2 linked regions of the Verrucomicrobium spinosum DSM 4136 = JCM 18804 genome follow. The protein of the gene in region 1 binds, or shares a complex with, the protein of each later gene. Links are inferred from orthologs where the notes say so. Each region holds a gene or a part of one and is shown in the gene's direction. Other genes may lie near its edges.

Region 1 (7,430 bases):
GCCGGTGACTCCGTAAACCAGTGCGTCAGTGGGCGGTACGTCAGTGCGTCAGTAATTCTCTCCCGCGCAGGACGCCCAACCCCACCCAGCACATCCGTTGTCGCGAAGCGTCTTGGAGTGCTGGCGGCTCGACGCCGCTTTCGCCTGCTGACAGAGGATCTCCCTCCCAGGCCTCCCATCAGCTGCCTCGCCCTCAGACACCCATTTCCCCTTCCTGCCCCAACCCCCTTGGGTTGTAGGGCGACCGCTTCGGTTGCCTCATCAGGAGACATTTGTGGCAGGCGGAGCGCCCGCCCTACAGCAATCCCATGTGCAGCCAATAGCAAGCGCTCCGCATGGGACATCTGGCAGGGACCGGGACAAGAATGTCCCTCACTCCCTTTACTGACCGCCCGTACCCCGAAGCGCCCCCCACTTTTCACTTTTTACTCTCAACTTTTTACTTCCTACAAAACAGCATTCCTCTGGAACTCCCGCCGGTACGCCTTCGGCGTCATCCCCATCACGCGCTGGAATTGGCGGTTGAAATTCGCCAGATTCCCAAACCCGCAATCCAGGGCGAGATCTGCAATCTTGATATCCTCCTCCACCAGGCGGGAGCAGGCGCGTCCAATGCGCAACTCATTCACATACTGCGGCAGGGTCTTGCCAGTGCGGGTGCGGAAGAACCGGCTGAAGGCCCCGGGGCTGAGGCTGGCGTGAGCGGCGGCTTCGTCGCGGTCCACCGTCTCCAGGAGATTCCCATGAATGTAGCGGATCGCCCGCTCCATCCTCCCCTGGTCAGATCCCTTGAGTTCTGGCGCATACTGCGGGCTGGCCAGGGACTTCACGTCCTTCGAGTGGGACAGCAGGTCCAGAATGCTCAACAGCTCAATCACACGGGGCAGGCCCTGATTGTCCGCCAGACGGCGCAAACGCTCCGCCACCTCGTTCCGGGTTTTTCCGGTGAAATGCAGTCCGCGACTCGCCCGTTTGAGCAGCTGACGGACGTTTTCGAGCTCCGGTCTTTGCAAAAAGTCATCGCCCATGAAGTTGTCCAGAAAGCGGATGATGATGGCATGAACCGCTTTTCGGGAACGGCCAGCACTCTCATCTTGATGCCAGACGTGGGGCAAATTTGACCCGACCAGGACGAGATCACCGGCGGTCAAGGGAGCCAGGCTGTCGCCTACAACCCTGTAACCACGGCTCTTCAGCACGAGCGTCAGTTGATGTTCCGGATGAAAATGCCATTGGGCGCCGTAATTTGGCCCCTGCACTTCTTCGCAGTGAAATGACTCATGTTCAGACAACGGGACGGTTTCCCGGATCGGTTTTCTGACTTGGTTGGCAGGCTTCATCTGTGACAAAAGTACCGGAAATCATGACACACGGCGTGGAGGGTGCAATGCCGAGGTGATAGCTTCTTTACATGGGCAAAGAGTTCAATATTTCACCAGTCAACGTCCCGCCAGTCGCGACCAAGTACCGTCACATCGCCACCGCTTTGCCCCATCCGGACTCCTTGTCCACCCTGGAGCGATTGCGAACGCTGGAACCCACGTCGATGCGCGGCATGCCGCCCATCGTCTGGGAGCGGGCCGAAGACATTTTTGTCTATGATAAATACGGCAACCGCTGGCTCGACTGGAGCAGCGGCGTGCTCGTGACGAATGCCGGCCACGGCGTGGCAGAGGTGCGGCAGGCCATCATTGACCAGGTGAACAGCGGGCTGCTTCATAACTACGTTTTCCCTAGCGAAGAACGTGCCGAACTGGTGGGCCTCCTTGCCTCACTTGCCCCGGCGGAGCTCAACAAGGTTTTCCTTCTCACCACCGGCTCAGAAGCCACCGAGTGCGCCATCAAACTCTCGCGCGCTCACGGCATCAAGGTCGGCGGTCGCGGCAAGATCGGCATCGTCGGCTTTGAACGCGGCTTCCACGGTCGCACCATGGGCTCCCAGCAGGCAGGCGGCATGGCCGGGCAGAAGAACTGGATCGTCAATGAAGATCCCGCCATCATCAATGTCCCCTTCCCCGATGGCTACTGGCAGCAGGATGTGTCATTTGACTGCTTCCTCGACTCGCTCGCCAAGCAGGGGATGAAGCCCTCAGACATCGCCGGCGTCATTATGGAGACCTATCAGGGCGTAGGCCCTGACTTCGCCCCGGTGGAGTACGTGGCCGAGCTCGCCGCCTGGTGCCGCCAGCATCAGATCGTGCTCACCTTCGACGAAGTGCAGGCCGGATTCGGTCGCACGGGCAAATTCTGGGCGTTCGAGCACTACGGCGTCACTCCAGACATCATCTGCTGCGGCAAGGGCATCAGCAGCTCCCTCCCCCTCTCGGCCGTCCTGGGTAAGAGCGAGATCATGGACCAGTTTGGCCCTGGCTCGATGACCAGCACCCACACCGGCAACCCAGTGTGCTGCGCCGCCGCCACCGCCGCGATCAACAAGCTCCTGCGTGACCACCTCACGGAAAATGCCGCCGAACTGGAGCCCGTCCTCCTCTTTGGGCTGGAGAAGATCAAGGCCAAGCACCCGCTCGTGGTCGGTCACGTCTCGGCCAAGGGGCTGGTCGCTGGCATGCAGACTGTGAAACCTGGCACCTCGGAGCCGGATCACGATCTGGCCCACCGCATCATCGAGCTGTGCTACCAGCGCGGCCTGCTCCTCTTCGCCCCGGTGGGTGCCTGGGGGCAGACGGTCAAGATTTCCCCGCCCCTCTCCATCCCGCAGGAAGCGCTGGAGGAGGGCTTGGAAGTTCTCGCCGCCGCCACCGATCAAGCCATTGCCGAGGCCGCCGGAGTCTCCGCGACCCAGCTCTCGCTGGCCTAGTTGCCGGTCAATTCTCCAGAATTCCCCTCAGGGAGGCAGGCGCTCCGGTGCCTAGCCTCCCTGTCGCTTTGTGACCAGGGGTTGCGGTTTCCCCCATCCCCTGCTAAGCTGCCCCTCCAACGCCAAACTCTAACTACATGGGACTTTTCAGCAAACGCTCAGTCAGTGACCTCGGTGAGAAGAAGAAGGACATGCCTGAGGGATTGTGGGTGAAGTGCCCTTCCTGCGGAGAGAGCCTCTACGAATCCGCCCTGGCCAAGAATCTCCGGGTCTGCACGCATTGCGGCCATCATTTCACGATGAGCTCAGGGGAGCGCATCGCTGCACTCGTCGATGACGGCACGTTCGAAGAAATCGACGCCAACCTCGACTCCGTCAACGCCCTTGGTTTCAAGGACTACCTCGCCAAAGTGAAGGCCTACCAGGTCAAGACCGGTCTCAAGGAGGCCGTCGTCACCGGCCGGGCCAAGATCGAAGGCACCCCCGTGGTGCTGGCCATCATGGACTTCCGCTTCCTCGGTGCCAGCATGGGCAGCGTGGTGGGGGAAAAGATCACCCGTGCCATCGAGACTGCCACCCGCGAGAAGTGCTCCGTCATCATCTTCAGCGCCTCCGGCGGTGCCCGTATGCATGAGGGCATTCTCAGCCTCATGCAGATGGCCAAGACCTGCGGTGCCCTGGCCCGCCATGGCGAGGCCAAACTGCCCTACATCTCCGTACTCACCCACCCCACCACCGGGGGCGTGACCGCCAGCTTCGCCACCGTGGGCGACCTTATCCTGGCCGAACCCAAGTGCATGATCGGCTTCGCCGGTCCGCGCGTGGTCAAGGAAACCACCCACAGCGACCTCCCGCCCGGCTTCCAGACCGCCGAGTTCATGATGGAACACGGCCTCGTGGACATGATCGTTCAGCGCCCCGTCATGCGCGAGACCCTCGCCAAGCTGCTCAAGTACGTGCAGCAGGAGAAGAAGGCGGCGTAGGCGGGCAAGAGGGCCATTCTGTTTAACCACAGAGGCACAGAGAACACAGAGGGAATGATTTTTTAGACAGAATTAACAAAATTTACAAAATTGGTTTTTGAGTTCAGCTCCGCCAATCAGAAGCTGAACCCTAATTCCGTTAATTCTGTTAATTCTGTCTAAACCTCAGTTGCATTCCCTCTGTGTTCTCTGTGCCTCTGTGGTTTAAATAAGCCGTCCTCCCTCACCCCAGTATTTCCTTGATCACATGGCCGTGCACGTCGGTCAGACGGCGGTCGATGCCGTTGTGGCGGACGGTCAGTCTTTCGTGATCGATGCCCAGCAGGTGCAGCATGGTGGCGTGGATGTCATACACCTGCGTGGGGTGATCCCGGTCCAGCGGCTTGTAGCCCCATTGATCGCTTTCGCCATAGGTCACGCCGCCCTGAATGCCGCCACCGCAGAGCCAGTTGGTGAAACAGTACGGATTGTGATCCCGCCCTGAGCCGCCTTGCGTGGAGGGCATACGGCCAAACTCGGTGGTCCAGAGGATCAGTGTATCCTCCAGCAGGCCACGTTGTTTGAGATCCAGGATGAGGGCGCTCACCGCCTTGGCCATGCCCCAAGCCAGCGGCCCATGATCCCGCTCGACGTCTTCATGGCTGTCCCAGTTGCGTCGTGGAAAGCCATTGTCGTTGCCGCTCCAGATCTGCACAAAACGGACGCCGCGCTCCAGCAGGCGACGCGCCGTGAGACACTTGCGCCCCATGCAGTCGGCCTCCTCGGCAGGATTGATCTCCGTGGGCCACACCTTGCGATGCTCCTGGATGCCGTACATTTCCTTGATCCGCGTAGGCTCGCCCGAGATATCGAGCGCCTCAGGGGCGGCCAGTTGCATCTTCGCCGCCAGTTCATAGCTGCGGATGCGGGAGTCCAGACGCGGGTCCCCACCATGCAGCGCCGCATGCTGACGGTTCAAGCGGCTTAACAGATCCTGCCCCGCCACCTCGGACCGGGCGCTGACATAAGTTCCCGACTTGTGCGGATAGAGATCCGCAATGGGCACCTCGGCACCGGGATAGATGATGGTGCCCGCATGCTGGGAAGGAAGGAACGCCGCATCCCAGTTCTTGGGCCCGTTGGAAGCGAACCCGCGATGATCCGGCAGCACCACAAAGGAGGGCAGGTTCTCGCTAAGCGATCCCAGTCCGTAACTCACCCACGAGCCCATGCCGGGAAATCCCGGCAGGTTGAATCCCGTGGCCTGGAGCAGTGTGCCCTGCGAGTGCACCCCTGTCTTGCCCACCAGATTGTGCACAAACGCCATGTCATCCACGCAGGCCCCCAGCGGGGCCACCGCCTCACTCAGCATCTTGCCGCTTCCGCCGTAGGGCTTGAAGTCCCACACCGGCTTCTTCCAGGGACCCAGACCATTTTGAAACGCCTCCACCGGCTCGCCAAAGTCCGAGGCTTCGCCGTGGTGCTTGATGAGCGCGGGCTTGTAGTCAAAAAGATCGATGTGGCTCGCGGCCCCCGCCATGAAGAGCTGCACCACCCGCTTCGCCCGCGGGGCACGCATGGGTGCCCGCCCTTCTGCCGACGCTTTTGCGTGAAGCGACTCACTCTGCAGGAGCGATCCCAGCGCCAGCAGACCGAACCCCTGCCCACTGGCCGCCAGCAGATCCCGGCGGCTCAGAGTTCTTGGTGATAACATCGATGGCTTCTTCATGGGCGTTGCATAAAGGGATCAATCCACGAACGTGAACTCATTCAGGTTCAAGATAAGGCGGCAGGTGTTGGGCAGGCCATGTTGAGTCGCGTGAGACACCAGTGCCGTCACCTCCTCGCCGGTGGGTTCGCGACCCAGCGCCAGCACAAAAGCACGGCTCACCTGTTGATCAGGGTCCTTTGCCTCCCTGGTCACCCGCCCAGCGAAGTGCTCCGCCATCGCCACCGTCAGCCCGTTGTTGAGCATGGCCAGCGCCTGCAACGGAGAAAGACTCTCGTTGCGCTTGTCCACCCGCATGGAGGGATCCGCGCAGTCCAGCACCGTCATGAAGGGCTGCTGCTGGCTGCGCACGATGAAGCGGTAGATGCTGCGCCGATGGCTGCGCGGATCATTGGGATCATGCAGATGATACTGATAGTGCGGCGAGTGCTCCGGCTTCTCGATCACGAAGTCCTGGAACGACGGTCCGCCCATCGTCAGATCCAGCCGTCCGCTCACGGAGAGGATGGCATCCCGCACTGCCTCCGCCTCCAGCTTGCGCCGGTTCTGCCGCCAGAGCAGCCGGTTGTCCGCATCCACCGTGGTCGCCCGCTCTGCAACGTCCGGCGTGGCATCACTCTGCTGCCGGTAGGTGCGGCTCATGACGATGAGCTTGTGAAGTGATTTCACAGAACCCTTCAAGTCATCGCGGAAGGTGCGCGCCAGCCAGTCCAGCAATTCCGGATGGCTGGGCGTGCCCCCCATGCGACCGAAGTCATTGGGCGTATCCACCAGACCGCGGCCAAAGTGATACTGCCAGACCCGGTTCACCATGCTGCGCCAAAAGAGGGCATTGTCCCGGCTCGTGATCCATTGCGCCAGAGCCACCCGCCGGGCTCCTTCGTCATCCGCATCGGCACAGGCGAACTTGCCCGCCAGAGCATCGAATGCCGCGATGCCGCCCGGTGCCATCAGCTTGTCCGGTGTCTTCACATCCCCGCGCTTCAGCAGAGCAATGGGCCGGGGTTTGCCGCCAGAAGGCCCCGTCCCGGTAAACGTGCCAGTCCCGTAGTGCACGGTCCCGGCATAGACCACCTGCGGCGCGGGCATGGCGGCCAGTTCCCGGTTGATGCCCCCCACCTTTTCCCGCGTCACTGCCAGCTCCTTCAGTTCCTCCGGCTTGGCATGCTTGGCCAGAAGGGCTTTGCGCTGCGCCTCCAGATCCGCCAGCAGCCGCGGATCGTTGCCGGGCTCGAACCCCGGGGCGACGCCGTCGATCAGATTCGCCCTGGCCCAGCGCGGCGGTGCCTCAATGACATCCCGTGAGGTGATCGCCCCCCCAGTGGCGAGGTTGTTTCCTTGCTCATCCAGCACCTGGAGTTCCGCCAGCGCCAGCATGTAGTCCTGCTTCCGCTCCGCCAGTCTTGTGGCGGTGAAGCGGACGTAGCGCCCTTTGGCACTCTCCAGCTTGAGCGTCTGCAAGGCCGTTCCAGGACGCGGCTGATCTTCCGCATCGCGATGCGCCGCCGCCGTCACCTGACCTGCGGCAAAGGCAGGATCATCACTGATCTCCACGCGATACCGCACCGGGAATCCAAACCCAGCGCCGATGCCGTTGAAGTCATCATAGCAAGGTGCCAGCACCACGCGGTCCACCGCCGTGGAGCGCCCCAGGTCCACCTGCACCCATTTCACCTCGTCACGGGATGCTGCCAGCGCGCTGTGATAACCAAACTTCGGGCTCGCATTCCCCTTGGTGGCCTTGCGTGCCTCGGAGATCCGGGCATCCAGTGTGGCGAGCTCCGGCCCGGCCTTGTCTTGGAGGCTCTTCTCCAGCTTTTTCTGCCGATCGCTCAGCTGCCGCTGTTGGAACTCCAGTTCCGCTCGCTTCTGAGTCAGCACGGGATCCGCGTAGTATTTCTTGTCTGCCCGGTCCAGCGCG
Region 2 (5,288 bases), 860 kb from region 1 along the record:
GCACCTGTGGACTCCCGGCGTGAAGTGGGGCGTGCAGCCTGGGAGCGTGACGCATCTCACTGAGTTCTTCGGGCCGGTGCTGGGGGTGATGCGGTTTGAGAAACTGTCTGAAGCCATCGAGCTGGTCAATGCCACAGGGTACGGCCTGACCAGTGGTCTGGAGAGCCTGGATGACCGGGAGCAAGACGAATGGCGGCAAGGGGTGCAGGCGGGCAATCTCTACATCAACCGCACAACGGTGGGGGCTGTGGTGCTGCGCCAACCGTTTGGCGGCATGGGCAAGAGTGCCTTTGGTGCCGGGATCAAGGCGGGCGGCCCCAACTATGTTGCTCAGTTCATGGATTTTCGTGAGACGGTGCCGGCCCTCCCAGCCGCCCCGCGTCCCGGGTCGGAGCTCGGGCGTTTCCTGGAGGCGCTCCAGGGCTGGGACACGCTGAACCTCATGGAGAACAGCCGCCTGGTGGCGGCCTTCTCCAGCTACGAGCGGGCCTGGACGACTGAGTTCTCCCAGGAGCACGACACCTTTCGTCTGCTGGGGCAGGACAATCTGCGTCGCTATCTCCCGGTGAAAAATCTGCGCATCCGCGTGACGGCCGCGGATACACCTTTCGATTTATTTGCCCGCGTTGCCGCAGGGCGCGTGGCAGGTTGTGATCTCACCCTAAGCGTGCCTCCTGGGACGGAGTGGCGGCCCTTGAGCCGCCTGCGGGAGGCCACGGCCGGGTGGGAGTCCGGCATAAAGTTTGTGGAGGAGAGTGATGCGGATTTGGTGCAGGTAATCAGGGAGCGAAAGACGGAGCGCCTCCGGTACGCGAGGCCTCAGGATGTGCCGGTGGCCGTGCGTCGGGCGGCTGCGGCGCAGCAGATCTTTGTGGCGGATGTGCCCGTGCTCATGGAGGGGCGCCTGGAACTGCTCTGGTATGTCCGCGAGCAGAGCCTGAGCTGCGATTACCATCGTTATGGAAATTTGGGCGGAAGGGTGGGAGAGGTGCGCGCGCTGCCGGATTGACCCGGAGTTCCTCAGCCTCAGGCGGGGCGGCAGAACAGGGGGGGAGGGACCCCGGGTCCCTTTTTCCTTGCCAATCCCCATATCCTCGCTTCCTATCACAGCTTCCGAACATTGCCCTACATGGAAGACAACTCCAACCAAACGAAAGACGCTCCGGGTCTGGATCTCAAAGAAATCCGGCAAATCGTGGATTTGATGAGCAAGAACGACCTGTCCGTTTTCCATCTGGAACATGGCTCGTTCAAGATCAAGCTGCGTCGCGGCTCTGACATTGAGGCCGCCAAAGATCTCCTTTCCAAGATGCCCATTTCCGCCGGGGTAACGACCGTGGCGGCCCCCTATGCGACGGCACCTGCCGCCGCTCCTGTTTCCGCTGCCCCTGCGGCAGCCCCGGCACCCGCTGCGGCGGCACCTGCTGCCTCCGAGCCTGCCGGCCCGACGATCAACTCCCCGATGGTGGGCACCTTCTATCGCGCTCCTGGCCCGAATGAGAAGCTGTTCGTCAACGTGGGCGACACCGTGGATGAGAACACGGTGGTCTGCATCATCGAGGCGATGAAGGTCATGAACGAAATCAAGGCAGAAGCCCGTGGCACCATCGCCCGCGTCCTGGTGGATGACACGAGGCCGGTGCAGTACGGTCAGCCCCTCTTCGAGCTCAAGTAAGCTCGCCTCAACCTTCGCCAGAACCTCCGTATTGCTCACGCTCTGGTGAGTCCGGGGGCAGGGACAGAATCAACGCAGCCAGACTGACGCCCCGCCCCTTCCTTTCTCTCCCACACCGAAATGTTTCGAAAAGTTCTTGTCGCCAACCGTGGTGAAATCGCCCTGCGCGTCATCCGCGCCTGCAAAGAGCTGGATGTAAAAACGGTGGCGGTCTACTCCGAGGCGGACGTGGACTCCATGCACGTGCATCTCGCGGATGAGGCCATCTGTATCGGGCCTGGTCCCAGCTCTGAGAGTTACCTCAAGATCCCCCGCATCATCAGCGCGGCGGAGATTGCCAACGTGGACGCCATCCACCCCGGCTATGGCTTCCTCAGTGAGAAGGCCGAGTTCGCGGAAATCTGCCAGCGCTGCAAGATCAAGTTCATCGGGCCCTCGCCCGAGGTGATCAGCATGATGGGCGATAAAAACACCGCCCGTGCCACAGCCCGCCGCCTGGGTGTGCCGATCACGCCTGGGTCTGATGGCATCATCGAGACCGAGGAGCAGGCTTTTGAGATTGCCCGCCGCATTGGTTATCCCGTCATGATCAAGGCCTCCGCCGGTGGTGGTGGTCGCGGCATGCGCCCGGTGCTCAATGAGGCCACGCTCCGCTCCAGCTTCCAGCAGGCCAGCATGGAGGCGCTCAAGTGCTTCGGTGACGGCTCCGTGTACATGGAGAAGCTCGTGGAGCGCCCGCACCACATCGAGTTCCAGGTCGTGGCGGACAGCCACGGCAACGTCGTTCACCTGGGTGAGCGCGACTGCTCCATGCAGCGCCGCAACCAGAAGATCATCGAGGAGTGCCCCTCTCCGAAGATCTCTGACGAGATCCGCCAGGCCATGGGTGAAGCCACGGTCAAGCTCTGCAAAGAGATCGGCTACGAGAACTGCGGCACCATCGAGTACCTCGTGGACAATGAAGGGAAGAATTTCTACTTCATGGAGATGAACACCCGCATTCAGGTGGAGCACCCCATCACCGAAGAGGTGTACGGCTGCGACCTGATCAAGGAGCAGATCCGCATCGCGGCGGGCCTGCCCATCTCTGAGCACGTGCTGAAGAACACGCCCCGTGCCCACTCCATCGAGTGCCGCATCAACGCAGAGGATCCAGACCGCAACTTCGCCCCCAGCCCAGGCAAGATCAATCACTGGTATGCCCCTGGTGGACGTGGTGTGCGCGTGGATACCCACGTGTACTCTGGCTACACGGTGCCTCCGTACTATGACTCGATGATCGCCAAGCTCATCGTCACCGGTGCCACGCGTGACATCGCCATCCGCCGCATGCGGCGTGCCCTGGGCGAGTTCATGATTCACGGCATCAAAACGACGATCCCGCTGCAGAGCAAGATCATCATGACGAGCGATTTCCAGAATGCCAAGTACGACATCACCTGGGTGGAGAACTTCCTCCGCCAGGAAGGTCTGAAGGGCTAGGCGAGAACATCGCGATACGCCTTCGAGGCACCTTGGGTCTTCCCGAGGTGCCTTTTTTTGTCGTCACCCCGGGTGCTGTTGTTTGCCTTTGCCACTGATTGGTCTTTTATGCGGCGTGTCTTCTTCTGTCACCATCTCTGTGCCTGCCACATCGGCCAACATCGGTCCGGGCTATGATTGTCTGGGCCTGGCGCTCTCGCTTTACAATCAGGTCACCGTGACCCGGTTGGAAGGGGCGCCGCGCATTGAGCCGCATCACGCGATGGTGGAGACCATTGCCGCCTTGTTCTTCCAGCAGCGGGACGTCGCGGCCGCGCCTTTTGCGTTCTCCTGGTCCATCGGTGGCGATGTGCCGCAGTCCCGTGGTCTGGGCAGCAGCGTCACGGTACGGCTTGGCGTCCTGATGGGGTTGAATGAACTCTGCGGGAGGCCGCTGAACAAGCAGCAGCTCTTTGCCCTCTGCTCGGAGGCAGAAGGCCATCCCGACAACGTGGCTCCGGCGGTGTTTGGTGGCTTTGCCCTGGCCAACAGCCGGCAGTGGTTCCGGTTTGAGGTTCAGCCCCGCCTGAAGGCCGTGCTGCTCATTCCTGACTTCGAGGTCGAGACTGTGCACGCCCGCAGCGCCTTGCCAGAAAGCGTGCCGCACCATGACGCCGCCCGGAATACCGCCAACGCCTGCACCCTCGTGGCCGCCTTCGCCACGGGCGAGTATGAGCGCATTGGCGATTCCTTGGAGGACTTCCTGCACCAGCCCTACCGTCGGCACCTGGTGCCCGGCCTCTTTGAGGCCATCGGTGCCGGGGTGAAGGCCGGGGCCATCGGCGGCTACCTGAGCGGTTCCGGCTCCACCATCGCCTGCCTCGCCACCGCGGAGGATACGGAGTCCATCGCCCAGGCCATGAAAAATGCCCTGGTGCAGACCGGGGCCACCGGCCGTACGGTGGTGGTGCCTGCCGACAACGTGGGGGCGAGTGTGGTCTCCCAAGGTTGACTTGAGCCCAGCCGCCGCGATACTCGATTTAAGCAGACGCGTTCACGTTATGGTCAATGCCACCTTTCCCGCGGATATCCTGGTTGGCCTGGACTTGCACGAAGGTGACAAGGTCGAAGGCATCGTCCACGACGGGGTTGTGACGCTGCACATCGCGGAGCGGGCTGCGGGTGATTTCAGCAGCAGCGTTGAGCCGGTGAAGCAATTCCTGGCGCAATGGTCGGGAAGGTTCACGCTGGATGACTGCGATAGCGATTCGCGCTTGGATTATCTCACTCAAAAACACTTGAGGTAAGCCCGTGCGAGTTTTTTTGGATGCCAACATTCTGCTGGACGTCGCGCTAAAGCGCCCTGGCTTGCACGACGCCAGCGGCACTGTGCATCTTGAGCGGGCGTTTGCGTTGGGCATGGGGGATTTTGAAGACGCCATGCAAGTTGCCACTGCTGAGGCGGCAGAAGCGCAGGTCATTGTGACGCGAAACCTTGCAGACTTTGCTGCCTCTCCAGTGAGGGTGGTGTCGCCCGAAGCATTTGTTACTCTCACCTGATCATGGATCTCAAAGACCAACTTGAAGACCTGGAGCAGTGGGCCATTGAGGTCATCCTGCACAACAAGCAGGGGTTCAAGGAAAGTCTGGCCCGGTTCATGTTGCACGGGCTGTCATGGATCTATGCCGGCGCGGTGCAGTTGCGCATCAAGCTCTATCGGGAGCGCTACATCCGTGACCATCATGTGGGCGTGCCGGTCATCAGCATCGGCAACCTGACGGTGGGCGGCACGGGCAAGACGCCGGTGGCTGAGCTGCTGGCGAGGGCCTTGCAGAAGGAAGGGCGCAACGTGGCCATTCTCAGCCGCGGCTACAAGAGCAAGCGGCAGAGGCGGGTGCGTTTCTGGACCAAGTGGCTGGCCCGCATCCGGGGCGAGGAGCTGCCGCAAAATCCGCCCCGGGTGGTCAGCAATGGAGAGCGCGTGCTGCTGGACAGTCACACGGCCGGGGATGAGCCCTTCATGCTGGCGAGCAACCTGCCCGGCGTGCCGGTGGTGGTGGACAAGGACCGCGTGAAGGCCGGTCTGTATGCCATCAGGCAGTTCAACTCGGATGTGCTCCTGCTGGATGACGGGCTGCAGTACGTGCGGCT

The links. The genes of interacting proteins can lie anywhere in the genome.
Region 2: the proteins of accD (region 1) and accC are in contact, whole or in part, in a solved structure (PDB 8UXZ), measured with the Escherichia coli proteins. The link is inferred for Verrucomicrobium spinosum DSM 4136 = JCM 18804 from one-to-one orthologs.

The regions. Positions count from the first base shown.
Region 1 is NZ_ABIZ01000001.1:393,117-400,546, reverse strand. The notes cover bases 2,053-4,878. They hold accD (acetyl-CoA carboxylase, carboxyltransferase subunit beta), read left to right. Parts: upstream 2,053-2,955; coding sequence 2,956-3,801; downstream 3,802-4,878. Other genes in these bases: VSP_RS01475 (DUF1501 domain-containing protein), read right to left, coding at 4,025-4,878; VSP_RS01485 (aspartate aminotransferase family protein), read left to right, coding at 2,053-2,818. In the rest of the region: VSP_RS01495 (OsmC family protein), read left to right, coding at 1-16; VSP_RS01490 (AraC family transcriptional regulator), read right to left, coding at 447-1,199; more of VSP_RS01485, read left to right, coding at 1,412-2,052; more of VSP_RS01475, read right to left, coding at 4,879-5,509; VSP_RS01470 (DUF1553 domain-containing protein), read right to left, coding at 5,528-7,430.
Region 2 is NZ_ABIZ01000001.1:1,258,864-1,264,151, forward strand. Bases 1,101-3,976 are described here. They hold accC (acetyl-CoA carboxylase biotin carboxylase subunit), read left to right. Parts: upstream 1,101-1,795; coding sequence 1,796-3,157; downstream 3,158-3,976. Other genes in these bases: accB (acetyl-CoA carboxylase biotin carboxyl carrier protein), read left to right, coding at 1,130-1,675; thrB (homoserine kinase), read left to right, coding at 3,273-3,976. Outside these bases: VSP_RS04905 (proline dehydrogenase family protein), read left to right, coding at 1-1,009; more of thrB, read left to right, coding at 3,977-4,148; VSP_RS04925 (hypothetical protein), read left to right, coding at 4,198-4,443; VSP_RS33910 (PIN domain-containing protein), read left to right, coding at 4,448-4,696; lpxK (tetraacyldisaccharide 4'-kinase), read left to right, coding at 4,699-5,288. UniProt on the Escherichia coli protein: This protein is a component of the acetyl coenzyme A carboxylase complex; first, biotin carboxylase catalyzes the carboxylation of the carrier protein and then the transcarboxylase transfers the carboxyl group to form malonyl-CoA.